Regions from separate parts of the Rhodococcus sp. P4_E4 genome, predicted to be linked through region 2. Evidence: riboswitches for the same ligand, from Rfam matches in the RefSeq annotation. Region 2 holds a riboswitch; each other region holds the start of a gene.
The links. A riboswitch is a leader RNA that binds a small molecule or an ion and turns the genes downstream of it on or off. The one in region 2 is predicted to bind S-adenosylmethionine.

Region 1 (7,899 bases), on a different contig from region 2:
GCACGAACCACTGGAACCGTGCCGCTGATCTGCTGCATCCAGTGAACGGCCGCTGCACTCAGTGTGTCTACCGACTCGTCCTCGCCCTCGACATCAACCGGCCAGGCTGTGTACAGATCGTCGACCACGTCCAATCGCGAGACTGCCATCGCGGCCAGGAGGTTACTCATCCCGGGACTTGCGCCCATGCCGACTACCGCGCAGATTCCGGCTTCCCTGGCAGCACAGTCCAATTCCAGCATGTCGACGGCAGGTTCCCAGTCGTCGCAGATGTCGAGATAGTGCGTCTCGGTCTCGATCGCTGCCTGGAGAACGCCGACACCGAAACGGAAGAACGGGCCGACGGTATTGATGATCACGTCTGCGCCATCCAACAATTCACGTAGCGTGCGACCGTCCGTGACGTCGATGCTGCGCGCCTCGACTTGCGCTGACGCCTGAGCCAGTTCAACTGAAAGACGCTTCGCAGCATCGATATCGCGATCCGCGACTACTACCTTGCCGATTCCCGGCAATGTTGCAGCAAGACGAACTGCTGCCGAGCCCATGGCACCGGCACCGCCCAGTGCGACAACCGTGATTCCGTCAGCCATGAATTCCCTCCAAAAATGCAGTCTGATCCGCTAGATAACCGGGAGCGAAGATAGAACGGGGAGCAAGGACGGCCACCAGAGCCGACATCACTTCCGAGTCTTCGAGGTCCTTCTCCACAATCGAGTGAGTGGCGTCGGGATACTTCTTGACCACCAGTTGCCCTGGCGAGTCAAGTAATTCGCGATACACCCTTTCGGTATCGGCCACGTCGACGTTGACGTCTTGTCCGCCGATGATCAAGAGCACCGGAACCCTCACGGATTCGAGATCGGCTCGCGCATCCGATCGGTAGTTCTTTCGAATGAAGTTCCACCGGTCTTCGGTGAGACCGTCGGCCTCGCCGGAGGCCACGAGATCGTCGTACGATGCATCACGGGCCAACTGATCCAAGTTCTTCGCACGATCGACCCGCGCTTTCTCGAACTCGTCGGCCGACGCATTTCTCTCGGAAAGTTCTGCAAGGGTATTGAATTCGCCTTGTTGGAGCCAGTTGATCGCGGGACCCACGGCAATGACGAACGCTACGTCCGGGTCGAGGTTCACCACCTTGGGCATCACCCACCCTGCCTGGCTTGCACCCCACAGACCGATACGAGACGGATCGATATCCGAACGTCCCCGTGCCCACTCGATTGCCGCTTCCGTTTCTGCCGCGCGATCGTCCATGCTCTGATCGAGCCAATTGCCCGGTGCCCCATTCACCCCCGACTTGTCCCAGGAGAGTGACGCGTACCCCGCCTTTGCGAACGCCTCCCACACCGGTCGATAGAACGTCTCATGTGTTGCATCGACCGGGCCGTCTCCGTGGACGAAAACCACGAGGCCGAAGGGACCGTCACCGTGTTCGGGCAGTGCAAGGACTCCCTGGAGCGGCACCGATCCCCCGGTGATCGTCACTTTTTCCTCACGGATGTCATAGGTGTTCTGGTACAGCGTCCAGCCCACCAGAGTCGCGATCAGAACAACGACCCCCGTCAGGGAAGTAACCATCCACCTGCGTAAACGAGGCTTACTCTTGCCCTCGCTCATCGATACCGCTGCCATCTTCCCGCCCTAACGTACGAATTTGAAACGATCGTATTGCATTCGATAGTACAGTTGTGGGCGAAGATGTCGAGAAGCGAGGAAAGGACATGGCGATGACCGACAGGGACGTCGATGTACCCACGAGGATCCTGATCGAGGGACTACTGCGCACGGACGGAACTGTCGACGGACGCACCCTTTATGCCACCGCCGACGCCCTCGACAAAACTGATCAACAGGTTCGGCTGTGTATCAAGCGGTTGGTCACCGAGGGGAAGTTCACTCAGGAAGGTCGCGGGCGGCAGGCCACGCTACGAGCAACGCCGAAAGCCGTGCGCGAGATGGAACCCGACGTCGAATTCGTTCGGCTGGCTTATCAACAAGACCGCGACACTGTGACGCGGTGGGACGGGTATTGGCACCTGGCCGGATTCGCAATTCCGGAGTCGTCACGGAAAGCGCGAGATGCGCTGCGTACCAGGGTCGTTTACCTCGGCGGCGCGCTCGTCCAGGGCGGTCTGTACGTCTCGCCGCACGCCTGGGAACCGTATATTCGCGATGCGGCCGCCGAACTCGACGTCGAACAGCACCTGTCTTCTCTCACCACGCGAGATCTGAAAGTGGGCATGCTCGAAGACCCCGTGAAGATTGCCGCGCAGTTGTGGCCGCTGGACCAGATCGCTGACGGATACGAACGACTACTCGACGTAGCGACCGCACGTCTGCACAAACTGCAGAACAGTCCGGGTACTGATGCTGTCACGATGACCATCGAACTCGCGGCGGAATTCACGCGAGCCATGGAACCGGATCCGCTGTTGCCGCCGGAACTACTGCCCACCAACTGGATCGGCACGAGGGCTCGGTCGATCACTGCGCAATGCTGGACGCTTCTGGCACAGGTGGACGGTGCCGACGAATTACCGTCGCTGTTCCACCTGTACGCAGATGCAATCGGTGACGATCAGGACGCAAGCGTGCGCTGACGGGGCGGCAGTCCGAAACGCCCGAGAACCTCGTCGACTGCGGTGGACGGTGTGACAAGTCCGCGATCCTGAAGCCACGGAATGGTGCTGTCCACCAGATGCTCGAGCGTGCGAGGCAATGCGAGAGGCAGCAACGTAACGCCGTCGGCGACCTCGGCAGCTCGGACATCGGCGATCAAACTGCCGAGACCGGAAGGCGTTCCGACGTAGTGAAGCGAAACGGGAACCCGCGGCGCCGTCAACGCGCTGTCCAACTGTGCAAGCTCTTTACGGGCGGAGCGAGCTTCCGGCGCGATCAGAATCTCGAGATCGACCAGTACTGCGACACTGTCGGGATCGCGTCCTTCTTCGGCGACAGCAGCGCGTATCCGTGCACGTTCGAGCTGTGCCTCACGCAGGTCCGCAGCGCGAATCCGAACCACATTGGTAGGGAATGAAGCTAAATCGAGAGCCTTTTCGCCCTCGGTGAGGTCCACCCAGTAGTCGCCGCCGATGATGGGCAGGTTGCCGGGTGCGCCCTCAGCTGCCGGATGGTGACCGGATCCGGTCAACTCGACCGCTACGTGCAGAGAATGCGAAGCGCGTGAAGACATGTGAGACCTCCGAAAATCAGAAAAGTATGGGATGAGCGAGACGAATCGTCAGCCCGAACACATTCCTGACGAGGTGCGGCACAGATCGACATGGCGACGGCACCACTGACCGAGAGTGATGCTCACTCTCAAAGGGGTGGCGGGGAAATCCGCTGGTGCCATGGCTGCCATGCTAGTTGTCCGTTCGAGTTTTCGGGGACCGAGCTCAGCTCAGACGCACTCGGCTGCGCCGGCGTTGTCGTCTGAGGCTCCGAGGAAGGGGCGGGTCTCGGGCACGGGGTTCCACGCACCGGCAGTCTTGGCGTAGTTCCAATCACGCTGATTCGAAACCAGGATGTTCACGGCGTCTACCAACCGCGTCACGTCGTCCGAGCTGCTACCGAGGCCGAGGCTGGCGCGAACTGCACCGCCGGAGAGGCCGAGGCGTGCGAGAACCGGGTGTGCGCAGAAGCGACCGTCGCGAACTCCTATGCCGTGCTCGGCGGAGAGGAATGCGGCGATTTCGCCCGCTTCGAATCCGTCGACGGTGAAGGTGACGATTCCGACGGCGTCCGGTGCGTCATTCCACAGTCGCACGAGCGAGACGCCATCGATGGCGGACAATCCGTCGGTGAGCTGGGCCGTGAGTGCCTTCTCGTGCTCGGCGATGACGTCGAAGTCCAGCGCGTGCAGGGTTTCGCATGCGGTCGCGATGGCTGCCGCACCGAGAACGTTGGGGGAACCTGCCTCGTGGCGGGCAGGCGCGCAGGCCCACTCCGTGGACTCGATCGTCACCTCACGCACGGCGCCGCCGCCGGCGAGGTACGGCTGAGCTTCGTCGAGCCAGTCACGGCGTCCGACCAGAACACCCGCGCCGAAGGGCGCATAGAGCTTGTGACCGGAGAAAGCGATGTAGTCGACGCCGCATTCCTGCAGGTCGATGCGACGGTGGGGAGCCAGCTGAGCTGCGTCGACGAGGATACGTGCGCCGCAACGATGAGCGATGTCAGCCAAGCGTGCAATCGGCAGGATCTCGCCGGTCACATTGGAGGCACCGGTGATTGCGAGCAGCGCTGCAGGCTTGGTGCACAGTTCACCGATCAGACGCTCGATCGTCTCTTCGATGGTGTCTGCGGCGGTGACGATACGAGCGTCGTTCCACGGCAACAGGTTTGCGTGATGCTCGACATCGAGGACGACGGTGCTGCCGGGGACGCACTGCGCAAGCAGGTTCAGCGAATCGGTGGTGTTCCGGGTGAAGACGACAACCTGATCGTCGGCACAATTCACGAAACGAGCAACGGATTCACGAGCGTTCTCGTAGGTGAGCGTGGAGATCCGAGACGCGTAGCCGGCACCGCGGTGGACGCTGGCGTATGTCGGCAGCAACTCGGCGATACGGTCGGTGACCTGGGCCAATGCCGGCGCACTCGCGGCGTAGTCGAAGTTGGCGTAGGAGCATTCGCCACCCTGAACCAATGGAACCTGCAGGTCAGCACCCGAAACCTTGGCAATCGCGGTGGTGCGGCAGGTGTCGGCACTCAATACAGCAGTCATCGAAGACAATCCTCACGTTCAAGGACTCGTTCGTCGGGTGATGGCCCCGGAAGAGTCCGCGCTTGCCGCATTCGTTTTCGAACGCAGCCGGGTCGTCACCCGGAGCACCCCACCGCGGAGGAGGGTTGCCGACCAGCAAGCCGGGGCTGAACACTGGTACTCGTGACCTGGCAACGAGGATGGCAGGAACCTCCCGTGCTTGTCAAGACGAAGCCGCGAAGATCTCCGTCAGGGCGCGATGGTCCGGCAAGCAAGGTGGAGCGCGAGTCTCGTTTCCGGATCTGCGAGATCCACCGAGAGAAGGCGCTGAATTCTATCGATCCGACTCGATACGGTGTTGCGGTGCAAGCCCATTCGGGTTGCGGTGTGAGCCAGAGACGATTCTTCGTCGAGGTACGTCGACAGAGTCTCGAGCAACTCTCCATTCGAATCGCGTAGCGGCGCGAGCAGCGCCGCGGCTGCGGGCTGAAACGTGTCGGTTCGCGTCCACGCCAGCAGCAACTGCGCCAGCCCCAGGCGGTCCACGTGCAGGAAGCGGCCTGTCTGCGACCTCGAACCCGCGAGCCGAGCGGCATCCCCGGCCTCAGACAGGGACGCACCGATTCCAGCCGGACCGTCGTGTGCGCGTCCCACACCGACCCAGGTCTCCATCGTGGGTTCCAACCTCGCCTGAGCTGCACGGATGCTCTCAGCGATCCTGGTGATCGACTCCGGTCGCGGCTCGCCCGGCAGAGTGGTCCACGCTGCCCAGCCGTCAGCCTGTTCCACGACATTGGCGTCGATTCCCTCGGCGGCGAGGGCGTCTGCGACCTCACTGCGCCTGGCCACCAGGTCGACCTCACCGACCGCCAGGACTTTGATGCCGATATGCCATCCGTCCAGTGCCCAACCCGCGTCGAGTGCGCGCCGGAGCAGTCCGGGTGTGGCGTCTGCTGACGTGTCGATCAGTTCACCGAGTAGCGCGCTACGCCGGCGCGCTTCACGCTCGTCGACCATGCGTGCAACGGCCAGTCGGTGCCCGGCAGCCAACGAGGCCACGTCGAGAACCACTGAGAGAGAAGCCTCTTCGACGCTTTGACGCACCGGGAGCAGCACCGCCAGCCAGGGCTCTCGGGCTGCGCCGGACATCACCGGGCACGCAATCAGGACCCCGCCGGAGTCCAATTCAACAGTGGTGGGCGCCCCGCGGCCCGACAACATACCGGCGGCTGCTCGATCAGCGTCGGACAACAAATCGGCGCCGGTCAGCGGGCGTCCGGACGCGTCCAGGAGGATGAACGAACGCTGAAATGTGTTCAGCAGCACCGACAGAAGATTCTCGACGCTTCCGCCGGCCCGCTGGCCCGCGTGTGTCGCCCGCAGTACCGCGTCGGCCATCACCGCCCGCGAATTCGAGAGAAGATCACGAAGATCCACGCTGAACTGCCACGGGTCGGATACTCCGAGCACCACCAGTCCGAGGCGATCGGCAAGCAACGAGAGATTCGCATCCTCCGCCGCAGTGCTGTGTACCGCGAGCACCCGGCAGCCGGTCGCCGCCGTGCGTCGAAGGAGAGCGTCGAATCTCCACTCCCCGACGTCGATTCGATCGAGAATCACCAGAACTGATCCTGCACCCGCCGCACCCGACACGGCCTCGGCTGACTGTGCCGATTCCCCGGTGAGCGCTCCCACTGTCGTCACGACGGGATCACCTTCGCCGGCAAGTCGATACAACCCGACAAAAATCGGGTTGTTCAGCAACGCCGACACACTCGCGCTCATTGCGCCTCCATCAGCACTGCGTCGTGGTCGATCCCGAAGGCCCGCGGGCCGACAACTTTCAACCTGCTCACATCTTCCGCCCACCACTGAGGGCCGGGCAGAACCAACACGGCCACGTCCTGCCCCTGGTGCACTGATTCGCACGAGACGAAGGCACCGGTCCGGACGTCGAGCAACGTCACGATGTCCGGACATGTCGCAATCATCTCGCCGTCCGACGCGACGGTCAGGAACTCACTTTCGAATTCGACTCGTATCACCGCAGAATCGTGTTCGAGAATCACGTTGCCCCGACGATCGCCGGCGTTCGGGCGACTACGACGCACCGCACGCACCCGGCCTGTCCCCATTACTCGCCCCCCGGAGCTTTCGGCGATCTCCCGCCAACTGCCGAGGGTCCCGACGTGCTGACCCAGTTCATATGCTCGGGACAGAGTTCCCGGAATGCACGCCTCCTGCACAGTCCGCGCATCGATCGACGCGATCGCCAGAGCGCCCCAACCGCTGGTTCTCCCGATCAACGACCGCACTGCTACCTCGGCGCCCAGCACATCCACTCCGTCGACGACGGTAATGAGGCCGCCGGGCTGGGCGAGAGTGACCGGACACAATTCCAACCCGGCTGCGGCGAGAGAGAAGTGATCGAGCCGAGGCATCGCTCGACCGAGCAGGTCCGCGTCGACCACGGGAATCCCCAACGCCAACGCCGCCGCAATGCCGGAGAGAGCGTTGAGTCCACCGCCTTCGAAAGTCATCACCGCGGTCGGACGTTTACCAGTCCACCGCGTCAAAGCTGCTGCAGTGTCGGCAAACTCATGCCCGGAGGGCAGTTGCTCTTCCAAAGCCAGGGCCGATCCGACGATTCCCACCGGCATGATCATCGCCCCGGACGGCAACTGGTCCGGCGCGATGACTTCTACCGACGTTGACGTCATCAGTGGACGCAGCATTTCCACGAACAGGCGTGGATCGCCGCCCCCACCGCAGCCCAAGACCACCGCCCCCGCTGCGATCGCGTCGAGGTCGGCCTCCCGGACCGCGTGCAGCCTGCTCACGGCTCGCTATTCTGCCAGTACAGGTTGCTCGAGTGTCTCCACCGGCAGGAACGGGCGATCGAGTCCGAAGCTTGCCGGGCCGAAGACCGCCAGTGCCTCCGGTGTTCTCATGATCGGCGGAGTCGCGATCCCGATGACCGCAACTCGCTGCCCGTACCGCAAGCCCTCGGTGGTGATGGGCTCGGCAGTGTCGGCCTCGACGATGCAGATAAGGTCTGGCACGATCGCCACCATTACTCCGGATTGCACGGCGATCAGATTTTCGTTCTGGAATTGAACTTCCAGCTCTTCGTCTCCGACGCCGGCGATCCGCACCGAACCTCGAGCGAACCCCTCATCGGTTCG
Region 2 (7,899 bases):
CGTCCTCTGACGCGACCCAGACTCATTCCCGGAAGGAAATATTGATGTTCTCCCCATCCCGTCGCGCGACTTTTCTGATCTCGGCTCTTGCCACAGTCGGACTGCTCAGCGCTGCGTGCAGCAGCGCGGACGCGGAGTCCGACGGCGCCCAGGTCACCGCTGCTGCGGGTTACAACCTCACTGCCGATCAGAACCGCATCACCACCGACAAAGTCGATTCCATTGCCGCCGAGCTACCTCAGGACATTCGCGATCGTGGCACGCTGCGCGTCACCGGTAGTGCCGGTGCCGCTCCGCCGCTCCGCTTCTACGCCGACGACGACACCACTCTCATCGGTTCCGAGACCGACTTCGCCTACCTGATCGGTGATGTTCTCGGTTTGAAGGTCGACCTGCAGACCGCAGACTGGGCACAGAACTTCGTCCGCATCGATTCCGGCGAGGCTGATGCATTCCTGTCCAATGTGACTGTGACGGAAGAGCGTAAAGAGAAGTACGACTTCGCCACCTACCGACTCGACACCCTGGCCTTCGAAGCCAAGAAGGGCTCCGGGATCTCCATCAAGGAACCCAAGGATGTCGCAGGCAAGAAGATCGCGGTAGGTTCCGGTACCAATCAGGAAGCGCTGCTGGTCAAATGGAGTGAGCAGAACGTCGCGGCCGGCCTGGCCCCCACCGACATCTCCTACTACCAGAACACCACCGACTACTACCTGCCGCTGCAGTCCGGCCGGATCGACGCCTACTTCGGACCGAACCCGTCGTCGCAGTTCCATGCCAAGCAGTCGGGTGAAACCGAAGTTGTCGGTGAGTTCTCCGGTGCAGGCGACACGCTGCAAGGCCAGATCGCGGTTCTGGTGAAGAAGGACAACGGGTTGATCAAGGCAATCAACGACGCGATCAACCACACGATCGAGAACGGCACGTACCAGCAGATCCTCGAGCGCTGGAACATCACGAATGAAGCCGTCGACACGTCCCTGATCAACCCGCCCGGCCTTCCGAAGACCAAGTGAGCTCTCGTCCATGAGTGAGATTCTCGATGCGATCGTCATCGGTGGAGGACTCGTCGGGTCCTCCACCGCCTGGCGGCTCGCGGCGCGCGGACGTAGCGTCGTTCAGCTGGAACAGTTCGGGCCGGGGCACAAGCACGGTGCGTCGCACGGTACTTCGCGCATCTACCGTCAGGCGTACGACAATCACCTGTACACCGGGTTGGCGGCCGACGCGCTGCCGCTGTGGCGGGAGTTGGAGACCACGACGGACATCGGGTTCCTGGAACTCACCGGTGCCGTTGATCACGGCCTGCCGCAGGCAGTGCAGTCCAAGGCGAAGATACTTCTCGAGGCGGGCATCAAGGGCGAGATCCTCACCCCTGCCGAGGCGTCCGCCCGTTGGCCGGGGCTGCGATTCGACACCACGGTGCTCCATCATCCCGATGCAGGCCGGTTGCACGCGGACCGCGCCGTGACCGCTCTGAAGGCGGGAGCGGTGTTTGCCGGCGCCGAGGTCCGTCACGATGTTCGGGTGTTGGCACTCGCGCGGGCGTCCTACGGCGTGGACGTGGTGACGGACAGTGGAACGCTCGCAGCTCGTCAGGTAGTGATCGCGGCCGGTGCGTGGACTGCGGATCTGATCGAAGACAGCGGTCTCGGCTCCGAGATCGTACTGCCGACACTGCGCACGACACAGGAACAACCGGCACACTTCGCACCGCTCGATCCCGGAGTCGAGTGGCCGAGTTTCGTTCACCACACCGGCGCAGAATTGGAGACCGCGGGGATCTACGGGCTTGGTTCCGAGGACGGGATCAAGATCGGCGAACACGCGACCGGGCCGGTGGTGACTCCGCAGACCCGTGACTACACCCCTGGTGTCGACGGAGAGCAGCGATTGGTGGAGTACGCCGAGTCGTGGTTGCCCGGTGTCGATTCCACCCGTGTCGAGTCGCTCACCTGCCTGTACACGAGCACGCCGGACAGTAACTTCGTCATCGACCGAGTCGGAGCCGTCACGGTGGCGGCGGGGTTCTCGGGGCATGGGTTCAAGTTCGGTCCGGCCTTGGGTGAACTTGTGGCGGACCTCGTCGACGGAACCACCCTCGCTCCGGAAGTTTTCAGGCTGGGGGAGCGTTGACCAGATTCATGGAGGAAAGTGTTGTGGCACTGGAGCTCGGAACTCGACAGCTCGAGGGTGTCGGAGCGGTAGAGGTCTATTCGGTATCGCAGGACGATCCCTTGGCAGCTCCACTGATCGCGGAGTTGGCACTCGAATACAGTTCGCGTTACGGCGGGACTCGCGAAGCGATGCTCGAGGATCTCACGACGTATCCGGCAGAAGAATTTGCCTATCCGCAGGGTGCGCTTCTGGTGCTCACCCACGACGGTCTGCCGATCGCCGGTGGTGCGTTTCGTCAATTCGATTCCACCACTGCCGAACTGAAGAGAATCTGGACATCGGTCGACTATCGGAAGCGCGGCCTCGGCAAGGCCGTCGTTCGCGAGTTGGAACGAGAGATCGAACTTCGTGGATACAACCGGGTGTTTCTCACGACGGGTCCTCGGCAACCCGAGGCCGTCGCGCTGTATCTGTCCAGTGGATACACACCGCTTTACGACGCGTCACTCTCGCCCGAAGAGGTGGGCATCCACCCGTTCGAGAAACAACTTCGGGTCCTCGAAAATGTGACTCGAGCAGCAATTCCTACCGACCGGGTTGACAACACCCGGGTTTAACCTCGTACACTTGCGAACGACCATCCAGAGCGACCGAGAGACCTGGCTCATTGAAGTCGCAGCAACCCCCCGAGTGATCGGGTGCGGGTGCTACCGCCAGGACCGATGGAGGAACACGAAATGAAGGCAGTCGAAGGCGGTTTCGATACCGCCTGGTCGCGTCGTCACGTAGACCTGTGCCGCACCGCGGGATCTTTCTGTACCAACTGACCTCGGTCAGTCATTCACACTCAGGCGAGTCGTCGACAAGTCTGTTTTCTCTTCTCTCACAAGTGATTCGTGCTCGATCGCCTTTCTCGTCTCAGGCGACGGGTGCGCTCTTCGGCATGCCTCTTTAGGAGTTCTTGGTGTCTTCGCCCTCATTCGGTGCCCGCAAACGCGCGACCGTAATCGCCGGTATCGGTGCTGTCTCGGTTCTCGGCACCGTCCTCGCCGGCTGCAGCAGCGGGAGTGACAGTGCTGCCGACGCAGGCCCCGCCCAGTCCGGCGGAACCCTTCGCTACGGTCTGTCGCAGGCGCCGACGTGTGCCGATCCGGCCCAGGCCGGCAGTAACCAGACCGTGTATGTCACTCGGACCGTGGTGGATTCGCTGACCGATCAAAATCCCGACTCCGGAGAGATCACCCCGTGGCTCGCCAAGAGCTGGGAGATCAGCCCCGACGCCGCTAGCTTCACGTTCGTCCTTCGCGACGACGCCACCTTCAGTGACGGCACCCCGGTGACGGCGGATTCGGTGAAGAAGACCTTCGACTCGGTCAAGAATCTCGGACCGAACGCGTCGTTGGCGAAGAGTTACCTGTCCTCGTACACCGGTACCGACGTCGTAGATGCTCACACGGCGAAGATCAATTTCTCCGGACCCAATGTTCAGTTCCTGCAGGCAACTTCGACGCCACAGCTCGGAATCCTCGCCGATTCCACCACCGCGCTGGCATCCGAGCAGCGCTGCCCCGGTGCAGCGGTGATCGCCTCCGGACCGTTCGTGTACACCGACTGGCAGCAGGACAAGAGCGTCAAGATCGCCAAGCGTGCGGGATACAACTGGGCGTCGGACGCGGTCGCGCATCAGGGTGAGGCCTACCTCGACGGCGTCGACTTCACGGTGGTCCCCGAATCCGGTGTGCGGGCAGGCAGCGTGGCCTCCGGCCAGCTCGATGCGGTCAGCGATGCGCTTCCGCAGGATGCGCCGCAGATCGAGGGCGCAGGCGGACGAATCCTCACAAGGCCGAACCCGGGTGTGAGCTTCTTCTTCCAGCCAAACGTCAGTCGCGGCGTTCTCGCCGATCAGGCTGTTCGCCAGGCCATCATTCCCGCGATCAACCGCCAAGAACTCGTCGACACCGTTCTGGATCCGTCGTTCTTCCCGGCCACGAGCCCGTTGGCTCACACCACTCCGCTCTACAGCGACGAATCGAGTGTCGTGACGTACGACGCCGACAAGTCGGCGAAGCTTCTCGACGCGGCTGGTTGGAAGACCGGCAGCGACGGTATCCGCGAGAAGGACGGGCAGAAGCTCACTTTCAGCGTCACCTTCAGTCCGGTGTTCTCGGGTAACCAGGCCATCCTCGAGCTCGTACAGCAGCAGCTCAAGAAGGTCGGCGTCGACTTGCAGCTCAACCTGGTCTCGAACGGTGAATGGACCGAGAAGGGAGTATCGGGTGATTACGATTCGCTGTATTACAACAGCACTCGCGCGGACGCCGACATCCTGCGGGCATCGTTCAGCACAGAGGGCCGCAACCTGAACCGTCGCGGCGCAGATCCGGAGCTCGACAAGGTTCTCACAGACCAGCTTGCAGCCACGGACAACGGCCAACGCGGCGAACTGGTATCCACTGCACAGGAATTGATCCTCGACCGTGGACTCTCCATCCCCACCATCGAGCTCTCACAGGCCATCGGTGCCGGATCGAGTGTGCAGGACCTGAACTTCGAAGCCTCTTCACGCCTGCAGTTCTACGACGCATGGTTGTCGGGTAAGTAATCATGACTCGATACGTACTCACCCGACTGGGTCAGGCCGCAGTGGTCCTGTGGGCCGCCTTCACCATCTCGTTCGTGATTCTGTTCCTCCTGCCGAGTGATCCCGTCAGCATGGCTGCCGACTCGTCCGGTCAGGGTGTCGCAGTGGATCAGGCTGCGCTCGATCAGCTTCGGGCGCGGTACGGCTTGGACCAGTCGGTGTGGGTGCAGTACTGGACGTCGCTGACAAATGCTCTTCGCGGCGATTTCGGTACATCGATCTCCACCGGTCAGCCGGTGACGGATGCCATCTTCTCGGCGCTGCCCAGCACTCTGGTGCTGGCAACCACCGCTTTGGTTCTGGCCGTGTTGTTCGGAGTGGCGATCGCGTTCTTCGCTACCTACACCCGCAAGCGGTGGCTCGCGAACCTGTTGTTCTCGCTGCCGCCGCTGGGTGTGGCAGTGCCTACTTTCTGGGTGGGCCTGATTCTTCTGCAACTCTTCTCGTTCCGTCTGCACATCTTCCCGGCATTCGGAGACAAGGGATTCGCAACGGTGATTCTTCCGGCGATCACCTTGGCGATCCCGACCGGCGCGGTGATCGCGCAGGTGCTCACGACCAGCCTGCAGTCGACGCTACGTTCGCCGCATGTGGAGACTGCGTACGCCAAGGGCGCAAGCCGTTGGCGCGTGCAGACCCGTCACGCGTTGCGACTGGCGAGCATTCCGGCATTCACCATTGCCGGTGTGCTGGTCGGCACGCTGCTCGCCGGCTCGGTGGTTGTGGAAACGGTGTTCTCTCGCGCGGGCGTCGGCCGTCTGACACAGACGTCGGTGATGGCGCAGGACATCCCGGTGGTGCAGGGAGTCGTTGTGTTCGCCTCTCTCGTGTTCGTGCTCGTCAACCTCGCGGTCGACCTCTTCTACCCCTTGATAGATCCACGGATCATCCAGACGAAGAAGAGTCACACCGAAAAGTCGAATACCGAAAGCTCGACCGATCTGGAGCCGGCTCATGTCTGACACATTGATCGAACCCCTACTCCTCGATCCGAGCGTCGAGGCGAAGACACCTGTTGTTTCGCGCCGAAAGTCCACGGCCATCGGCTGGATCCGAAAGCCCGGCTTGGTGATTCCGGTGTTGATCGTGTTGCTTGCCATCGGCTTTGCCGTCGCACCCGGATTTTTCGCCAGCGGCGATCCGTTGTCCGGTGTCCCGGCGGACAAACTGCAGGGCCCGAGCCTGGCTCACTGGTTCGGAACCGACAATCTCGGACGTGACCTGTACACACGGTTCGTGCACGGCGCCGCGCTGTCCCTGACCGCAACCTTGGTGGCGGTCGGAATCGCATTGGTGGCGGGATCGATAATCGGTTTGCTCGCGGGCTTTGTCGGTGGCGTCGTCGACGCCGTGCTGATGCGCATCGTCGACGTGCTGCTGTCCATTCCGGCACTGCTGCTCTCGTTGGCCCTTGTCACCGCACTCGGCTTCGGCACCATCAACGTCGCCATCGCGGTCGGCGTCAGTATGGTCGCCAATTTCGCGCGAGTGATGCGTGCCGAAGTGATGCGGGTGCGCGGAGCTCAGTACGTCGAGGCTGCGTTCAGTTCAGGTGTGCAGTGGCTCGGTGTCCTGCGTCGGCACGTGCTTCCCAACTCCTACGCGCCGGTGGTCGCGCTGTCCGCTGTCGAGTTCGGGCAGGCAGTACTGGCCGTGTCGGCTCTGAGCTTCTTGGGATTCGGCGCCGTTCCGCCTACCCCGGAATGGGGATCGCTGGTATCCGAGGGACGCAATTTCCTCGCCAATGCCTGGTGGATGACAACACTTCCCGGTCTCGCGATTGTCGCCGTGGTCATCTCGGCACACCGTATCGGCCACGAGATCGAAAGGAACAACCGGCGATGAGCACGACTGAGGACCAGTTGCTTTCCGTCACCGACTTACAGATCGCCTACGGCGCCGAACCCGCGGTATCCGGCGTGAGCTTCTCCGTCGGTCGGGGCGAAGTAGTTGCGGTGGTCGGGGAATCGGGTTCCGGTAAGTCGACCACGGCACACGCGATATTGGGTCTGCTCGCCGGCAGTGGCCACGTCACCGGCGGGACCGTCGAGTTCGAGGGTGAACAGATCGACTCGTATTCCGACCGTGCGTGGCAGCGAATCCGCGGCGCGCGTATCGGTTTGGTGCCGCAGGATCCGACGACCTCGCTCAACCCGGTGACGAGGATCGGCGACCAGGTTGCAGAAGTCCTCCGGATCCACGGCCTCGCAGACCGTCGCAAAGCCCGGTTGGACGCCGTCGAGGTGCTCGAGCGCGCGGGTATCGACCGGCCGGAAATCCGAGCACGCCAGTACCCGCACGAGCTCTCCGGCGGTATGCGGCAACGCGTTCTGATCGGTATCGCGCTCGTCGCGAACCCCGCCCTCATCATCGCCGACGAGCCGACCAGCGCTCTGGACGTCACGGTTCAACGACGCATCCTCGACCACTTGGACGAGCGAATCGCCGAATCCGGTGCCGCCGTGCTCCTGATCACGCACGACCTGGGTGTGGCCGCAGACCGCGCGGACCGGATCCTGGTGATGCAGGGCGGCAGGATCGTCGAATCCGGCCGCACCGCAGATATTCTGGACAACCCGCGACACGAGTACACGAAGAAGCTGCTCGACTCGGCTCCGAGCCTGTCCTCGGGACCGGTCGATCGGCCGGTCCGTCAGGATACGAGCCCGCTGCTGACGTTGACCGGAATCACCAAGCGTTTCAACGTCGGACGCGGGAGTTCGATCACCGCGGTGAACGAGGTATCGCTGACTGTTCCGCGTGGTCAGACGGTGTCGTTGGTGGGGGAGTCTGGCTCCGGCAAGTCGACCACGGCGCGCATCGCCGTGCGGTTGGAGCAGGCGGATGCCGGCACCATCTCCTTCGACGGACACGACATCACGAAGGTCAAGGGCAGCGATCTGCGCGAGCTGCGCCGAAAGATCCAGCTCGTGTACCAGAACCCCTATGCATCACTTGACCCGAAATTGTCCGTCCAGGACATCGTTGCGGAGCCGCTGCGGGCCTTCAAGGTTGGTGGACGCAGCCAGCAGCAGAGTCGTGCAGCAGAGTTGCTCGATCAGGTTGCACTTCCCGAGCAGTTCCTGAGCCGCAAACCGGCCGAACTCTCGGGCGGCCAGCGTCAACGGGTGGCGATCGCT
Region 3 (7,899 bases), on a different contig from region 2:
CGAGCGGGTTCTGGCCGGAGTCTGAGTCCGATGTCCTCACTGGTCGGCCTCGCGAAGAAGAATCTGCCCATGCTCGCGGTCCTCGCCGTGATCGCGGCGGCCGTGGTTCTCGTGCTGGCCGACCGGTGGCGTCGCGGCGCCCTCGTCTTCGGTGTTGCCGTCATCATCGGAGCTGCCGCTCGGTGGTTCGTTCCCGAGAATCGTGTGGGGTTGCTCGCGGTGCGCGGAAGGGTCTTCGACACTGCGGCGATGGGTGTGATGGGTGTGTTGATCGCGACGCTCGCCCTGACCATCGATCCGCTCGGCACCGACTGAGAAGATCAGTCCCCGTAGAACGAGCGAATGTCGATATCACTCAAGGGGATCCACTCCGGTGAATCTGTGGATGTCGACTTCTTTCCAGCCTTGACCGGTGCACTTCGCAGCGTCACCGCAAGTGCAGGTTCCTCGTCGATTCGCCCGGCCAGGGCGTAGATCGCGGCGAGATGGTGAACGCACGGCGAGCGTCGACCTGAGCAGTCGCAGCTGGCAGTGCACTCCGAAAGATCAACGGCTACTGCAATATTTCGAGCCTGCAGTTCGGTGACGATGCTGTCCGGCAGTTCGCCGGTGGAGACGGATCTGTTGGCCTTTCCCGCCGAACGGAGAAGGCTCTTCACTGCGGCGATTTCGGATTTGGTCCAGAGCGGGACACAAATTGTCACCGACGAGGTTTTTGCTTTGGTGCTCACCTCCGCGACGACGGTCCCCGATGAGACCACGGTGAACTCCACGGAACCGTTGCGTGCGAGGGTACGAGCCGTCGGCAGGGACGGGTTCGGACCGGATGCCGCGGTCCGCTCCACCGTGCGCAGCCATGCTCGACCCCAAGCGGTGACACCGAATTCGTTGGCCATCAGATGATCACCGCGCCGTCGAGTTCGAGGAGTTCACGCAGTTCGGTGTCGGGTAGATCGGCCAGGGCGGCCTCGACGTTCCCGGAAACAGCATCGGCCACAGCTCGTTTGGACTCGTGCATCGCTGCGATGTGATCCTCGACGGTACCGCCCGTCACCAAGGTGTGGACGTTGACGGTGCGCTTCTGGCCGATGCGGTGTGCCCGGTCGGTTGCTTGGTCCTCGACGGCTGGGTTCCACCACCGGTCGTAGTGCACGACGTGACTTGCGCGCGTGAGGTTGAGGCCGAAGCCGGCGGCGCGCAAGCTCAGAATCAGAACCGGTGGTGAATCCGTGTCGTTCTGGAACGCGTCGACCATTGCGTCGCGCTTGTCGGTGTTCAGGCCGCCGTGAAGGAACGGGATTGCGCCGATTCCCAACTCGGAGCCCAGGTGCCGCGAAAGCATCTCGCCCATCGTCCGGTACTGCGTGAATATCAGCGCGCGATCGCCGTCGTCGACGATCTCGGCAATCATTTCCGTTGCGCGGTCGAGCTTTCCGGATCTTCCGTAGAGGTCATCCGTATCGCCGGTGACCTGCGCCGGATGATTGCATACCTGCTTGAGGGTGGTCAGCAGCGCAAGGATGTTGCCGCGCCGGGCAATTCCCGTACCCAAACCGGTGTCGAAAGCATCTGCAACTGCAGACCGATAGATGCGCGCCTGTTCCGACGTCAGAGTGCACGAGACGGTGGAAAATTGCTTGGGCGGAAGATCCTTGGCCACTGTGTCTTTGGTTCTGCGCAGAATGAACGGATCGATGACCGCGGCAAGCCTGGTCGCCGCGGTGGCCGATCGACCGGATTCGATCGGTACGGCAAAGCGTTGACGAAACCGTGCGCGAGTTCCGAGGACTTCGGGATTGGCGACGCGAAAGAGTGACCACAATTCTTCGAGACGGTTCTCCACCGGCGTGCCGGTCATCGCTACCTTGACGTCGGCCGACAACTGCATTGCTGCTTTGGCTGCCAGCGAAGAGGGGTTCTTGATCTGCTGTGCCTCGTCGAAGACCACTGAACTCCAATGGATCGGGGCCAATTGGTCTGCGTCGGAACGCAAGACGCTGTAGCTGGTCAGCACCGTGGCGCCGGCAGGAACACGAGTGGGAAGTGCGCGAGCGGTCCCGTGATGAACGTGCAGTGGCAGATGCGGAGCGAATCGCTCGATCTCGCGGCGCCAGTTTCCGATGACCGAGGTGGGACACACAACCAGGTGTGGACCGTCGTCGGCGCGGATCGCGATCATCGAAATCGCTTGCAGTGTCTTGCCCAAACCCATCTCGTCGGCGAGGATTCCACCGCCCGAACCCGACAGTGCAGTCAGCCAGGCAACTCCGTGCACTTGATACGGGCGCAATGTCGCCTGAATCTTTGCTCGGCGAAGACTCTCCACGGCTGCGCGCGCTTCCGTGAACAACCGCACCGTGGACCGGGCGCTTCTGATTTTCGTGTCGTCGCGCTCGATCGCGGCATGCGCTGCAGTCGGAATGTCATGTGCGCCGGTGTCGATGACGCGCTTCCATGCGAGCAACGACGGTCCGAGGTCGTCGCGACGTGCATCGAGGGTGTGCAAGGCGTCGATCGCGGTGGCGAGGTCGAGCAGTTGCGCTGCGACGTCGGTCGCTGTGATCGACTCGTCGACCGGGATCGCCAGCCGGCAGGTGCCAGGCGACCCGGTCGGCATCCCCAGCACCGACAGTCGCGCTGCCGGGTCTGTATCACCCCAGAACGCAAAGGACATGTGCTCGGGAATGTACGTAGCCTGCAGGCGCGTCGAGCATGGCTGATTCACGTTCGCCGATGCTAGCCGCGCCGGCTCAGGGACGCCAATGAAAATGTCGAGAAAACCTGCAGATCAGCTGTGGTTTTCCCGACATTGACGGATCCTGAAATTGTGCCTCTGTGCGGGATCAGCGGGCCGTGCGTGCGAACTCCATCGTTCGGCGAAGCAGTCCGGCGACAGCGTCCGCCTCCGTCAGGAAGCCGTCATGGCCGTCTCTGGACTTGAGAATCTCGAGGCCCGTGCACGTCGAAATGCCGTCCGCGATCTCCTCCTGCAAACGAAGGGGATACAGCCGATCCGAGTCCACGCCGCCCACGACGACCGGCGCCGTGATCGATGCCAACGCCGCTGCAACGCCGCCGCGTCCACGACCGATGTCGTGCCGGTTCATGGCCTCGGTCAGGAGGACGTACGTGCTCGGGTCGAAGCGGTCGACCAGCTTGTCTGCCTGATGTTCCAGGTAACTCTGGACGGCGTATCGTCCACCGTTCCAAGGATTTTCGTCGTTCTGGGCGGAGTTCTCGAAGCGCGCATCGAGTTCGGACTCGGTGCGGTACGTCAGGTGCGCGATGCGACGGGCGATCCCGAGTCCGGCGCGAGGTGCCCGCCCCGTTCCGTGGTAGTCACCGCCCTGCCAATCCGGATCGGAGACGATGGCAGCGATCTGCGTCGTCTGGGTGCCGATCTGATCTGCAGTGGCCCGTGAACCGGTTGCGAGAACCAACGCGGAGCGAATGCTGTCCGGGTAGGAAACTGCCCATTCAAGGGTGCGCATCCCGCCCATGGATCCGCCGACTACCGAGGCCAACTGGTCGATCCCGAGGAGATCGACGAGCTTCTTCTCCGCCGCGATCTGATCCCGGATGGAGATCTCCGGGAACCTGCTGCCCCACGGCTTGCCGTCGTCGGCCAGCGAACTAGGACCGGTCGTGCCGCGACAACCACCGAGGACATTTGTTGCGATGACGCACCATTCGCCGGTGTCGATCGGTTCGCCCGGCCCAACCATCCCGTTCCACCAGCCGGGGGAGGGCTGATTTGCGGAGATCGGTCCGGTGACGTGTGAGTCTCCGGTCAGTGCGTGCTCGACGAGTACGACGTTGTCGCGGTTCGGGGACAGCTCACCCCACCGCTGAACGGCGAGCGAAACCGAGGGGAGTACCGCGCCGCTCTCGAGTTCCAGGGCGCCGATGTCGACGAACCCCACCTGGCCGTCGGGCGGGGGAAGGAGGTCGATCCTGGGCTCCAATTCGTTCACGGTCACGAGTTTGCCACCGCAGCCAGGCCGACGGTGATATCGGCGAGGATGTCGTCGATTCCTTCGATACCGACCGCGAGGCGGACGAGTCCGGGCGTGACACCGGAGGCGAACTGCTCTTCGGGGGTGAGCTGCGAGTGTGTCGTCGAGGCGGGGTGGATGACGAGTGAGCGAACGTCACCGATGTTGGCGACGTGGCTGTGCAGCGTCAGGGCGTTGACGAACGTCTTGCCCGCATCGATACCTCCGGGCAGCTCGAAGGTGACGATGGCGCCGGTTCCCTTGGGTGTCAGCTGCTTTCCGCGTTCGAACCATGGCGAGGTGGGGAGTCCCGCGTAGGAAACGGAGGCCACCTCGCCGTGGCCGTCGAGGAATTCGGCGACCTTCTGGGCATTGGACACGTGGCGCTCGATGCGCAGGCTCAAGGTTTCGATGCCCTGCGCGATGAGGAACGCGTTGAACGGCGCCACGGCGGAGCCGAGATCGCGCAGCAGTTGGACGCGCGCCTTGAGTGCAAATGCCGGCGCGCCGAGGTCTGCGAAGGTGACGCCGTGATAGCTGGGATCAGGCGTCGTGAAGTTCGTGTGGCGACCCTGCGTCCAGTCGAAGGTGCCGCCGTCGACGATCACGCCGGCGATCGCGGTGCCGTGTCCGCCAAGGTATTTGGTGGCGGAGTGAACGACGATGTCGGCGCCGTGTTCGAGTGGGCGGAGCAGGTACGGCGTCGCGACTGTGTTGTCCACGATCAACGGAAGACCGTTCTCGTGGGCCAGCGACGAGATGCCGGGGAGGTCGAGGATGTGGTTCTTGGGATTAGCGATCGTCTCGCCGTAGAACGCCTTCGTGTTCGGGCGAATGGCTTCGCGCCACTGCTCGAGATCGTCGGGATCCTCGACGAAGGTGACTTCGATGCCCAGCTTGCGAAGGGTGTAATGCAAGAGGTTGTACGTGCCGCCGTACAGGTACGGGCTCGAGACGATGTGGTCGCCGGCTTCGGCAATGTTGAGGATCGCGATGGTTTCGGCAGCCTGACCCGAGGAGAGGAGGAGTGCGGCGACTCCGCCTTCGAGGGCGGCGATGCGCTGCTCGACGGCGTCCTGTGTGGGATTCATGATCCGCGTGTAGATGTTGCCAGGCTCGGCGAGGCCGAACAGTGCCGCAGCGTGATCGGTGCTGTCGAAAACGTAGCTGGTGGTCTGGTAGATCGGCAGAGCGCGCGCATTGGTGGCGGTGTCCGCTGTCTGCCCGGCGTGCACCTGCTTGGTCTCGAACGACCAGTTCGCGGTCGGATCAGAAGTTGCTGCGCCGTCGGCTGTGTTGTCGGTCATGATTTGTTCACTCCAGTGGTCTGACGGATAGATGTCGGACGGGGGCGAAGGATCGCCGCCCCGTGCTGGGGTCTATCTACAAGTGCGACACATACTGAGTTACCTCCGTGGGGCTCGGCCCGGTCTGGGGTCCGTCCCTGTCGGACCCGCGCTTGTCACCCGAATTGCGGTGGAACTGCGTGAGCAGATCCACGTCGGGAAACCTGGTCATCACCCGGGGCACCCCACCGCGGTTGGAGGGTTGCCGTCCAGCGAGCCGGGGCTTGACGCTGGCACTCATGACCAAGTCGGATTCTACCGGGAAGTGAGCGCAGTCCTGACGCGGGGCGAATTGTGAGCCGCAACCGCACGCGAGACAGAGCGACGCAGCCCACTAGCAGGCAAAAGTTACTCGCGAGTAGAGACCGATGGGTGGACCTGCCGGTTGCGGCCTCACGGGTTAGCAGTACGCTTGTCTTGTTTGGGACTCATCTCCCGAGATCAGTCCACACCGTCTAGGTTTGATAATCGAACCGTTCGCGGACCCACTCACAAAGTGTGACCGCAACCGTGTAACCAGGGAAACTTCCTAGGAGGACGCGAAGCACCCATGTCCAAAATCAAGGTTGAGGGCACCGTCGTCGAACTCGACGGCGATGAGATGACGCGCATTATCTGGCAGTTCATCAAAGACAAGTTGATCCATCCGTATCTCGATGTGAACCTCGAGTACTACGACCTCGGTATCGAGTACCGCGACGAGACCGACGACCAGGTCACCATCGACGCAGCGCACGCGATCCAGAAGCACGGCGTCGGCGTCAAATGCGCCACGATCACGCCGGACGAGGCACGTGTCGAGGAATTCGGTCTCAAGAAGATGTGGCGTTCCCCGAACGGAACGATCCGCAACATTCTCGGCGGCACGATCTTCCGCGCACCGATCATCATCTCCAACGTTCCGCGACTCGTTCCGGGCTGGACCAAGCCGATCATCATCGGCCGTCACGCATTCGGCGACCAGTACCGCGCCACAGACTTCAAGGTCCCCGGCCCCGGCAAGGTGATGATCACCTACACGCCTGAGGACGGCAGCGCACCGATCGAGCACGAACTGGTCAACTTCCCCGAAGAGGGCGGCGTCGTCCAGGGGCAGTACAACTTCACCACGTCCATCCGTGACTTCGCTCGCGCGTCGCTCACCTACGGACTGCAGCAGAACTACCCGGTGTACCTGTCCACCAAGAACACCATTCTCAAGGCGTACGACGGTGCCTTCAAGGACATCTTCCAGCACGTCTACGAGACCGAGTTCAAGGCTGAGTTCGATGCCGCAGGTCTGACCTACGAGCACCGCCTCATCGACGACATGGTCGCTTCCGCACTCAAGTGGGAGGGTGGATACGTCTGGGCATGCAAGAACTACGACGGCGACGTCCAGTCCGACACCGTGGCCCAGGGCTTCGGCTCGCTCGGCCTCATGACGTCGGTTCTGCTGACACCGGACGGAAGGACCTGTGAGGCAGAGGCTGCTCACGGCACCGTGACGCGTCACTACCGTCAGCACCAGCAGGGCAAGCCCACCTCGACCAACCCGATCGCGTCCATCTTCGCGTGGACCCGCGGACTCGAGCATCGTGGCAAGCTCGACAGCACCCCTGAGGTCATCGGCTTCGCGCAGGCGCTCGAAGACGTTGTCATCAAGACCGTCGAAAGCGGCCAGATGACCAAGGACCTCTCGATGCTGGTCGGCGGCGATCAGGGCTACCTGACCACCGAGGAGTTCCTCGGTGCACTCGACGTGAACCTGCAGAAGGCCATGGCCGCGAAGTAGATTCACTGTTTCACCTTCTGATGGGACGTCCGGGAAACCGGGCGTCCCATTTGTGTTCGCGGTCTCACGTGAGTGAACTCACCCGCTCTCACTTGGAAGTTCAACCAGGTGTGAGACCACAATTGATCAGTGACTTCGTCTACCCTCTCCCGTTCTGACACCTCGACACCCGGGGTTCGTTCCGCCAGAGGTCCGGCGATGCTCGCTCTTGCCCTCGGCGGTTTCGGTATCGGCACAACCGAGTTCGTCGCCATGGGATTGCTCCCGGAAATGGCATCCGGGCTCGGCGTCTCGGAACCCATCGCGGGTCACGTGATCTCGGCGTACGCGCTCGGGGTTGTCGTCGGTGCTCCGCTGATCGCTGCTCTCACCGCACGGGTACCGCGCCGCACCCTGTTGATCGCACTCATGGTCGCATTCACCGTCGGCAATGCCGCTTCGGTCTTTGCGCCCTCGTACACGACGCTGATGATGGCTCGATTCGTCGCTGGATTGCCGCACGGCGCGTACTTCGGAGTCGCCGCACTGGTCGCCGCTCATTTGGCCGAACCAGGCAAACGCGCGAAGGCCGTGGCGATGGTGATGATGGGTCTGTCCGTGGCCAATGTGATCGGGGTGCCGGTCGCGGCCTGGATCGGCCAGGCACTCGGCTGGCGCAGCGCCTTCGCCTTGGTGGCTGTGATCGGGGTGGCAACGGTTGCTTCGCTGTTCGTCTGGATTCCGCGGTTGGACGGTATGCCGGTGACGAATCCGATCACCGAACTCGGGGCACTGGGCCGCGTTC
Region 4 (7,899 bases), on a different contig from region 2:
CCTAGGACGCCGCCCTTTCAAGGCGGTAGCGCGGGTTCGAATCCCGTAGGGGGTACGTTTTGCGAAAGCGAAACGATGCAGTATGGTTTGACCCGCACGACACGCTTTGAGATGCACAAATGCCAGGCCAGGACAGTGGTTTGGGAGCGGCTCGAAGATGTAGTACGGTTTCACAGCAAGGAAAAAGCAAGGCCCTGTGGCGCAGTTGGTTAGCGCGCCGCCCTGTCACGGCGGAGGTCGCGGGTTCGAGTCCCGTCAGGGTCGCAAAGCTTTGTTCTCAATCAATTGGTTGAGAACAAAGCAATGCGATAGGCATTCGGTTCGGGTGCCGTCCGGCCAGGTAGCTCAGTTGGTACGAGCGTCCGCCTGAAAAGCGGAAGGTCGCCGGTTCGATCCCGGCCCTGGCCACCATAATTCTTATCGACAAGCTCCAATCTCATGTTCTTCGAACATAAGGTTGGAGCTTTTTCGTGTTCGGATGTCAGTCGCCGTCAACCACTCGGCCCGATCATCTCAGTTGTGCGCATCCTTTGTCTCCGTGAATATTTCCGGTCACCGGGAACGTGCTGGGCGTCACTCCACGGAGGACATCACTATTAGCCGATTGCGGCCGATCCGTGGCTGCGTCTACTGGAAGTGAGGTGGAATCTCCGTGTCGCACTCGAGATCTTGGCGCATCGGGAAAGTCAGCCGGGTCGCCGTCGCGTTGCTCGGTACCGGGGTTCTGTTGGTGGGCTGCGCGAGCAACGGTGACGACAGCGGGACCGATACGACGAACACGTCGGGGGACGTCGTGACCGGCATGGTCAACGAGCAACCGGACCCGGGCGACGCGGTCGCCGGCGGGACCATGACGTACGGCGTGCAGGTGCTCGTTCCCTCACTCGACCCGACCAAGACGGCAGCGCGCGGCGGTTCCGGCGGTGAGGCCTTCGCTGCGGTGTACGACGTCCTGATGAGTTACGACACTGCGAGCGGCGAGTTCGAGCCCAAGTTGGCTGAATCGCTCGATACCAGCGACGACGGAAGCACGTGGACGTTGAAACTTCGCGACGGTGTGAAGTTCAGCGACGGTTCCGCGCTCGACGCCAACGCCGTGATTGCAAGCATCGATCGGTACAACGCGGGCAAGGGCAATGGCGCCGAGTTGTGGCTGGCTTCGGTGGAATCGGCGCAGGCAAGCGGTCCCACGACGGTCGACTTCAAGCTGAAGACGCCGTGGATGCGCTTTCCGTCGATGCTCGCTCTCGGGCACGGGATGATCGTCGCCCCGAGTTCGCAGCAAGGCGACAAGTTCACCGCGGTGGGTGCCGGACCCTTTACCGAAGATCTCTTCACGCCGAGCGTCGAGCGAATCTTCAAGGCCAACCCGTCCTACTACGGCGGCGCTCCCAAGCTGGACAAACTGCGGATGGTTGCACTCAACGGTCCGCAGGCCAATCTCGAATCATTGAACAGTGGTCAGCTCGATGTTGCCTACATTCGCGGCCTTACTTCGGCGATCAATTCCGCCAAGTCCGCTGGTTACCCCGGCTACATCGACGTGCTCAACGCCGGTAGTGCCGAGATTGTCAACAATCGTGAAGGCCGACCGGGCTCGGATGTTCGCGTTCGCCAGGCTATCGGCTACGCGCTGGACACCACGTTGATCGATCAGCGCGTGGAAAACGGTGAGGGACTGCCTGGCTCGGAGTTGTTCGGTCCGACGTCGCAATGGCACGTAGACACACCGGGTATTGCCTACGACCCCGAAAAGGCCAAGGAGCTTCTGAATCAGGCGAAGGCAGACGGATACGACGGCGCGCTCGACTACGTCGTGCTCAGTGAGCCCAAGGACCACGCGATCGGCCTCGCCGTGCAGTCACTGTTGCAGGCCGTCGGGTTCGAGGTGAACTTGATCTTGGCCAACAACGCCGGCGACATCGTGCAGAACGTCTACGTCAAGCACGATTTCGACCTGGCGCACGCGGGCATCGGAATGTACGAGTCGATTCTCGATCTCGGATTGTTCTCCACGACCAACAGCACCTCGATGGCGAATACTGCTGGATATGCGAACCCGGCGATGGATCAGCTGATCGCAGATCTACAACAAGCCAAGGATAATTCGTCGACCCTGGCGATCATCGGCAAGATTCAGACGCTGTGGAACGAGACGGTTCCGTCGGCGCCGATCGGCGGGCTCACGTCGTTCTGGGCTTGGCAGAAGAACGTGCACGGTGTGGTTCCGACTGCAACCGGCATCATGCTGTTCGATCAGGCATGGATGGGCGCGAAGTAGCGTTCCAGCGCACACCGAGAGCCCCGTCCGACGCGAGTCGGGCGGGGCTCTTTGGTGTCTACGTCGGCTAGCGTTGCGCAACCCTTTCGATCAGGATGATTGAATTGAAATATGTTGTTGGTCAATATGATTCGCCGATCGTGATTTGACTTGTTTAGCGTCGCCCGCATAGATTGCATCCACCATCCAGAGTGGCTGAGAGACCTGGCTCGATGATGCCGCAGCAACCCGCTTCGTTTGCGCAGTGTGGGTGCTACCGCCAGGACCGATGGAGGACGCATGACTGTATTTGCCGTGGGTATCGAACTGGACGGCGAGGGCACTCACCCCGCTGCCTGGCGCCGAAGCTCACATCGCCCGGATCAGTTGCTCACGGGTAAGGCCGTGCGCGATCGCGTCGCGGCTGCCGAGAATGCGGGCTTCACCTTCGCGACGTTCGACGATTCCATCCTCCCTCCGAGTGGTGACGTTGTCGGCCGCATCGATGCCGTCTCCAGGGCGTCATACGTGGCGGCGACGACCAGCACGATCGGACTGGTCCCCGTCGTCGGGACCACGTACGCCGAACCGTTCCACACCTCTTCGCAATTGGCGACATTGGACTACTCCTCGCGTGGGCGTGGCGGCTGGCTTGCTGTTCCGGTCGAAGACGATGCCGCGGCGAGGGCGTGGGGGAGGGCTCCGGTAACGACGGAATCGGCGCGTCAGCAGGAGCAGCGGGATTCGGTTACCGTCGTGACAGATCTCTGGGATTCGTGGGAGGACGACGCCGTCGTCCGTGACTATCTCAGTGGGCGTTTCCTCGAGCGTGATCGTCTGCATTACGTCAATTTCGAGGGCGACACCTTCTCGGTGAAGGGGCCGTCAATCGTTCCGCGGCCGCCGCAAGGCCAGTTGGTGGTGTTCGGCCGCTACGGCGACATCGAACCACACCAGGCCGATGTTGTTCTCGTTTCCGGTGATTCGGTGGAGGCCATTGCACAGTCGGCTGCCAAGGCGCGCGATGAGGGCGCGTCATTGGTGGTCGCCGAGGTCGATGCGGCATTCGATACGCCGAATCTGTCTGCGGCGCAGCGGTTGATCGAGCTGAACTCGCACGGGAATGCCGTCGTCACTGGCCGACTGCTCCTGGCTGCAGATCCGGGGGAAGCGGCCGTGGTTCTGAAGGAATTGGCCGGACACCTCGACGGTGTTCATTTCCACGCTCTCGTGATCGACGAGGACCTTCCGGTGCTGGCCAAATTCGTTCTTCCGGCGCTGTCGAAGTCCGGGTTGACGCGACGCCCGGTTCCGGGATCGACTCTGAGGGGCAACCTCGGCCTGCAGCGGCCCGCAAATCGATTCGTCCACTCCTCCTGACTTGACTTCGCACTAAGGACATTTCGGCTATGACTGCATCACGCTCCGCCGTACCTCGACCCGACGCTCACGTTCACTTCGGCGTCTTCTTCCAAGGGGTCAACCACACCACCATCTGGTCCGATTCCTCGAGCGGATCCCAGATCGACTTCGAGACGTTTCGGCGCTTGGTACTCACCGCCGAGCGAGGTCTGTTCGACGCCTTCTTCCTCGGTGAGGGCCTTCGCCTTCGCGAGCAGAACGGCAAGATTCTCGATCTGGATATCGCCGGCCGCCCCGACGCTATTGCACAGTTGGCCGCCCTCGCCGGTATCACCGACAAGATCGGGTTGGTCGCGACACAGAACACCACATACAACGAACCGGCCGACCTCGCCCGTCGACTCTCCGGCCTCGATCTACTTTCCGACGGACGGGCCGGCTGGAACGCGGTGACCACCGACAACGCTTGGACGGGAGAGAATTTCCGTCGCGGTGGTTTCCTCGACCACGCCCTGCGCTACGAGCGTGCCGGGCAGTTCATCGAAACCGCGCGGGCACTGTGGGATTCGTGGGCCGACGACGCGATCTCGGACTCTCGCACGTCCGAGAACTGGTCGACTCCGGGAGCCGTGAGCGACGTACGCCGCCAGACTTCGCAGTTCGACATCACCGTGACGCCGACGCTTCCCCGCAGCAGACAGGGACATCCGGTCATCTTTCAAGCGGGCGATTCGCCGACTGGACGCGATTTCGCGGCGACGCACGCCGACGTCATCTTCTCGCGACACGGGACGCATTTCGACGGCGCGCTCGATTTCGCCGACGACATTCGGGCTCGGTTGCGTAGCGTCGGGCGACCGGAGGACGACGTCAAGATCCTGCCCAGCACGCAGATCGTGTTGGCGGAGAACGAGTCCGAGGTCGAGGAGAAGGCGCGGTGGGTCCTCGAAGGTCAGTTCACCGGCCAAACCGCACTGTCCCTCGTCGGATTGGTGTGGGGGAAGGACCTTTCCGACCGAGACCCGGACGGTCCACTACCGGAGGAAGATCCGGTTGCGCGCCCGGTGTCCGAGACGCGCGGTTCCGCGCGAGACGGCAACGACCCCATTGCGATTGCACGTGAATGGCGGGCTCTCGCCGAGGCAAAGAACCTGTCGCTACGTCAGGTCGCCATCGAGACCTCGCAGCGTTCGGGTTTTGCGGGCACCCCGGGGCAGGTCGCAGATCAGTTGGTCCATTGGGTGCGCAACGGAGCTTCGGACGGCTTCAACATCTCGCCGTACCTGGTGCCGACCGGGCTCGACGAGATCGTCGACTGGTTGATCCCGGAACTGCAGGAGCGTGGGGCGTACCGCACCGAGTACTCCACGTCGACGCTGCGAGAGCACTTGGGGTTGCGACCGCCGCTCACGCGTCGGGCCGCGTCTGAAGCTGCGGGGTAACGGGTCCTGTCCCACACGGTCACAGCGGCGGCCGAATCCACCAAGCTCGATTCGGCCGTCCGCTGGGAGATCATCGTCTGCGTAGCCGCGGGCTTCACCACTCTTCTCGATTCGGCGGTGCTCGGAATCGGGGTTCCGTCGATCCGGGCGTCGCTGGGCGCGTCGACCTCCGAGGTGCAGTGGATCCTTGCGAGCTATTCGCTGACTTTCGGCTTGGCCCTTGTGCCGGCGGGCCGACTCGGTGACGTCGTCGGGCGTCGACGCTTGTTCTTGGCGGGGCTGAGCATTTTCGCTGTGATGGGAATCCTCGGAGCATGTGCGTCGGATCCGTCGATGATCGTGTTGGCTCGTCTTGGGCAGGGGATCGGCGCAGGCACCATCAGTTCGCAGGTGCTCGGCATCATCACCGACCGGGTGTCCGGAAAGGCTCGGGCGAAGGCGTTAGGCGCGTACAGCACCGCGGGTGGTCTGGCCGGCGTTTCCGGACCGATCCTCGGTGGCGTTCTGCTGAAGTATTCCGACTCCGACTTCGGATGGCGGTTGCTTCTCGTTCTCAACGTGCCGTTTGCCGTGATCACTCTGATTTTGGCGTTTCGCTTTCTGCGCCGTGATCGAACTACCCGATCAGGCGCATCGATCGATCCGGTTGGGCTGTGTCTGCTGGCGACTACGACCGGGCTCCTGTTGTGGCCCATCGTGACCCGAACCAGTGTCACTGTGGCTGCGGCTTTCCTGATCGGTGCGTTCGGCGCTGCCGTTGCCTTCTGGTTCTGGGAACGTCGGTACGCCGAGCGCGGCGGGACGCCGGTACTGCTTCCGTCGTTGATCGCCTCACGGGGCTTCCGGTTGGGTACGACGGTTGCACTCTTCTGGTTCGGATCCATCCTCGCCGTCAACGCGGTGCTCAGCCTCTATCTGATCGAAGGTTTGGGCTTCGCCCCGCTGAGTGCGGCGTTGATCATGACCGGTAGCTCACTCGCGATGGCATTGACGTCGGCTCTCGGATGGCGGCTGGTTGCCAGGTTTGGCCGAAGTGCAGTGGTTTTTGCCATAGTCGGCGAGATCCTTGTCATCCTCGGGTACATCGCAGCGGTCAATCTGATTCCGCGGGAACATCTGATCCCGGTGCTGGTGGTCCTGGCGGTGTTGTCGGGAGTTGCCAGCGGTTTGGTCGACGCGCCCAATCGGGTGCTGACTCTCGAATATGCACCGCCGGGCGCGAACGGTGTTGCGGCGGGTTTCCTTCAACTGTCTCAGCGCCTGTCAGCGACCATCTCGCTGGCCGCGGTATCGGGGTTGTATCTCGGTGTACTCGGATCGTCGCCCGACGGATACGGACGTGCGTTCGGGATCGCGCTTGCCGTCTGCGTGGTCATGTTGACGCTCTCGTTGGCGGGGGCGGTGGCAGACCGACGCCGGCGAAGGACGTGACCTGGTATTTCGTGGGTCTCCATGGACCTCGGGAGGCCGAGCCCGTGTGACTCATGGGACTTGTGTTACCCATGGGTTAGGAGTCGTGGGACGATACTTGTGTGGTGACCGGTCGCAGTGAAGACAAGCCCAACGGTCGCGGGAGTGGAGAGCCAGTTAACTCACCCCGTGGATCGTCGGACAAACGTGACCGCACATCGACACCCTTCCGCGCTCGAACGGCGATGTGGACGAATCGGCCACTGTTCGATTTCCATATGATCGTCGGTCTGGTCGTGCTGATCGTCGCGTTCGGACTGCTGATGGTGCTGTCGTCTTCGGGCGTCGAATCCTATGTTCTGTCCGGGACGTCCTACGCCCGCTTCTGGCCGCAGTGCATGTTCGCAGCGATCGGTTTGGTGATGTTCGTGGCGGTCGTGCGGCTGCCGACCGAAACGATGCGTAGAGCCTCACCATGGCTGCTGATCCTGTGTCTTGTTCTGCTTGTCCTGGTGCTGATTCCAGGTATCGGCTCGGAGCAGATGGGTGCTCGCAGCTGGTTTGTGATCGCGGGTATTTCCTTCCAGCCGTCGGAGCTGGCCAAACTTGCTCTGGCGATCTGGTCCGCGGCGACGGTTGCGTCGTTCATGAACGCGCGGATGGATGTCAACCGTGCGCTGCCGGTGATCGGCGGTACGACGCTGCTGGTTCTGGTTCTGGTGGTGTTGGAGAAGGACCTCGGAACCACGATCACGATCGGCATCATCTTCATGTCGGTGTTGTGGTTCGGGCTGTTCCGGATGAAGACGTTCATCAGCCTCACGCTCGGTTCCGCAGTCGCATTTCTCGTGCTCGGGCTTACTGCTGGTTACCGCTCGGATCGCATCAAGGCTTTCCTCAATCCTGATCTCGACCCGCAAGGCTTGAACTTCCAGAGCACTCAGGCCAAGTACGCCTTGGCGAACGGCGGCATCTTCGGTCGCGGTCTGGGGCAGTCCGACGCCAAATGGAGTTACCTCCCTCAGGCGCACAACGACTTCATTTTTGCCGTGATCGGTGAAGAGTTGGGTCTGGTCGGTGCGCTGATCGTCGTTGCTCTCTTCGCCGCGGTTCTGATCGTCGGACTGCGAATCGCGAAGCGGTCCACCGATCCGTTCCTCAAGGTCATGACGGCGACGGCAACGACGTTGATCGTCGTGCAGGCGTTCATCAACATCGCCTACGTCGTTGGCCTGATTCCGGTGACCGGTCTGCAACTACCGCTCATCTCGGCGGGCGGAACGTCGATGATCACCACCTTGCTGATGTTCGGGCTCATCGCGCACGCAGCCTTCCGTGAGCCCGAGGCTGTCGCCTCGGCCGAGAGCAGCGGTCGCGGTTGGATCCCGCTGGTCTTCGGCAAGCCTCGGTTCGGCATTGCCAAGA

Region 1: linked by a shared signal. The riboswitch ahead of AC1DVN_RS28195 (aminotransferase class V-fold PLP-dependent enzyme) and the one ahead of AC1DVN_RS16875 (putative leader peptide) in region 2 are both predicted to bind S-adenosylmethionine.
Region 3: linked by a shared signal. The riboswitch ahead of AC1DVN_RS03470 (bifunctional o-acetylhomoserine/o-acetylserine sulfhydrylase) and the one ahead of AC1DVN_RS16875 (putative leader peptide) in region 2 are both predicted to bind S-adenosylmethionine.
Region 4: linked by a shared signal. The riboswitch ahead of AC1DVN_RS00945 (LLM class flavin-dependent oxidoreductase) and the one ahead of AC1DVN_RS16875 (putative leader peptide) in region 2 are both predicted to bind S-adenosylmethionine.

What each region holds. Positions count from the first base shown of each region.
Region 1 is NZ_JBFUJB010000030.1:54,396-62,294, forward strand. Features, by position in the region: gene AC1DVN_RS28175 (saccharopine dehydrogenase family protein) at 1-593, opposite strand, end outside; gene AC1DVN_RS28180 (alpha/beta hydrolase family protein) at 586-1,584, opposite strand; gene AC1DVN_RS28185 (DNA-binding transcriptional regulator) at 1,728-2,606, shown strand; gene AC1DVN_RS28190 (LLM class oxidoreductase) at 2,585-3,199, opposite strand; gene AC1DVN_RS28195 (aminotransferase class V-fold PLP-dependent enzyme) at 3,410-4,735, opposite strand; SAM riboswitch class IV at 4,789-4,903, opposite strand; gene AC1DVN_RS28200 (PucR family transcriptional regulator) at 4,964-6,499, opposite strand; gene AC1DVN_RS28205 (DUF917 domain-containing protein) at 6,496-7,554, opposite strand; gene AC1DVN_RS28210 (DUF917 domain-containing protein) at 7,561-7,899, opposite strand, start outside.
Region 2 is NZ_JBFUJB010000015.1:30,439-38,337, forward strand. Features, by position in the region: gene AC1DVN_RS16855 (amino acid ABC transporter ATP-binding protein) at 1-10, shown strand, start outside; gene AC1DVN_RS16860 (ABC transporter substrate-binding protein) at 45-1,016, shown strand; gene AC1DVN_RS16865 (FAD-dependent oxidoreductase) at 1,027-2,136, shown strand; gene AC1DVN_RS16870 (GNAT family N-acetyltransferase) at 2,145-2,735, shown strand; SAM riboswitch class I at 2,753-2,847, shown strand; gene AC1DVN_RS16875 (putative leader peptide) at 2,856-2,945, shown strand; gene AC1DVN_RS16880 (ABC transporter substrate-binding protein) at 3,083-4,720, shown strand; gene AC1DVN_RS16885 (ABC transporter permease) at 4,723-5,721, shown strand; gene AC1DVN_RS16890 (ABC transporter permease) at 5,714-6,604, shown strand; gene AC1DVN_RS16895 (dipeptide ABC transporter ATP-binding protein) at 6,601-7,899, shown strand, end outside.
Region 3 is NZ_JBFUJB010000002.1:108,666-116,564, reverse strand. Features, by position in the region: gene AC1DVN_RS03495 (bifunctional methylenetetrahydrofolate dehydrogenase/methenyltetrahydrofolate cyclohydrolase) at 1-25, shown strand, start outside; gene AC1DVN_RS03490 (DUF3017 domain-containing protein) at 31-315, shown strand; gene AC1DVN_RS03485 (swim zn-finger) at 321-896, opposite strand; gene AC1DVN_RS03480 (DEAD/DEAH box helicase) at 896-2,674, opposite strand; gene metX (homoserine O-acetyltransferase MetX) at 2,844-3,980, opposite strand; gene AC1DVN_RS03470 (bifunctional o-acetylhomoserine/o-acetylserine sulfhydrylase) at 3,977-5,302, opposite strand; SAM riboswitch class IV at 5,446-5,586, opposite strand; gene AC1DVN_RS03465 (NADP-dependent isocitrate dehydrogenase) at 5,892-7,115, shown strand; gene AC1DVN_RS03460 (MFS transporter) at 7,245-7,899, shown strand, end outside.
Region 4 is NZ_JBFUJB010000001.1:201,471-209,369, reverse strand. Features, by position in the region: tRNA gene AC1DVN_RS00965 (tRNA-Glu) at 1-55, shown strand, start outside; tRNA gene AC1DVN_RS00960 (tRNA-Asp) at 191-264, shown strand; tRNA gene AC1DVN_RS00955 (tRNA-Phe) at 335-411, shown strand; gene AC1DVN_RS00950 (ABC transporter substrate-binding protein) at 653-2,281, shown strand; SAM riboswitch class I at 2,461-2,556, shown strand; gene AC1DVN_RS00945 (LLM class flavin-dependent oxidoreductase) at 2,561-3,640, shown strand; gene AC1DVN_RS00940 (NtaA/DmoA family FMN-dependent monooxygenase) at 3,670-5,064, shown strand; gene AC1DVN_RS00935 (MFS transporter) at 5,134-6,495, shown strand; gene ftsW (putative lipid II flippase FtsW) at 6,720-7,899, shown strand, end outside.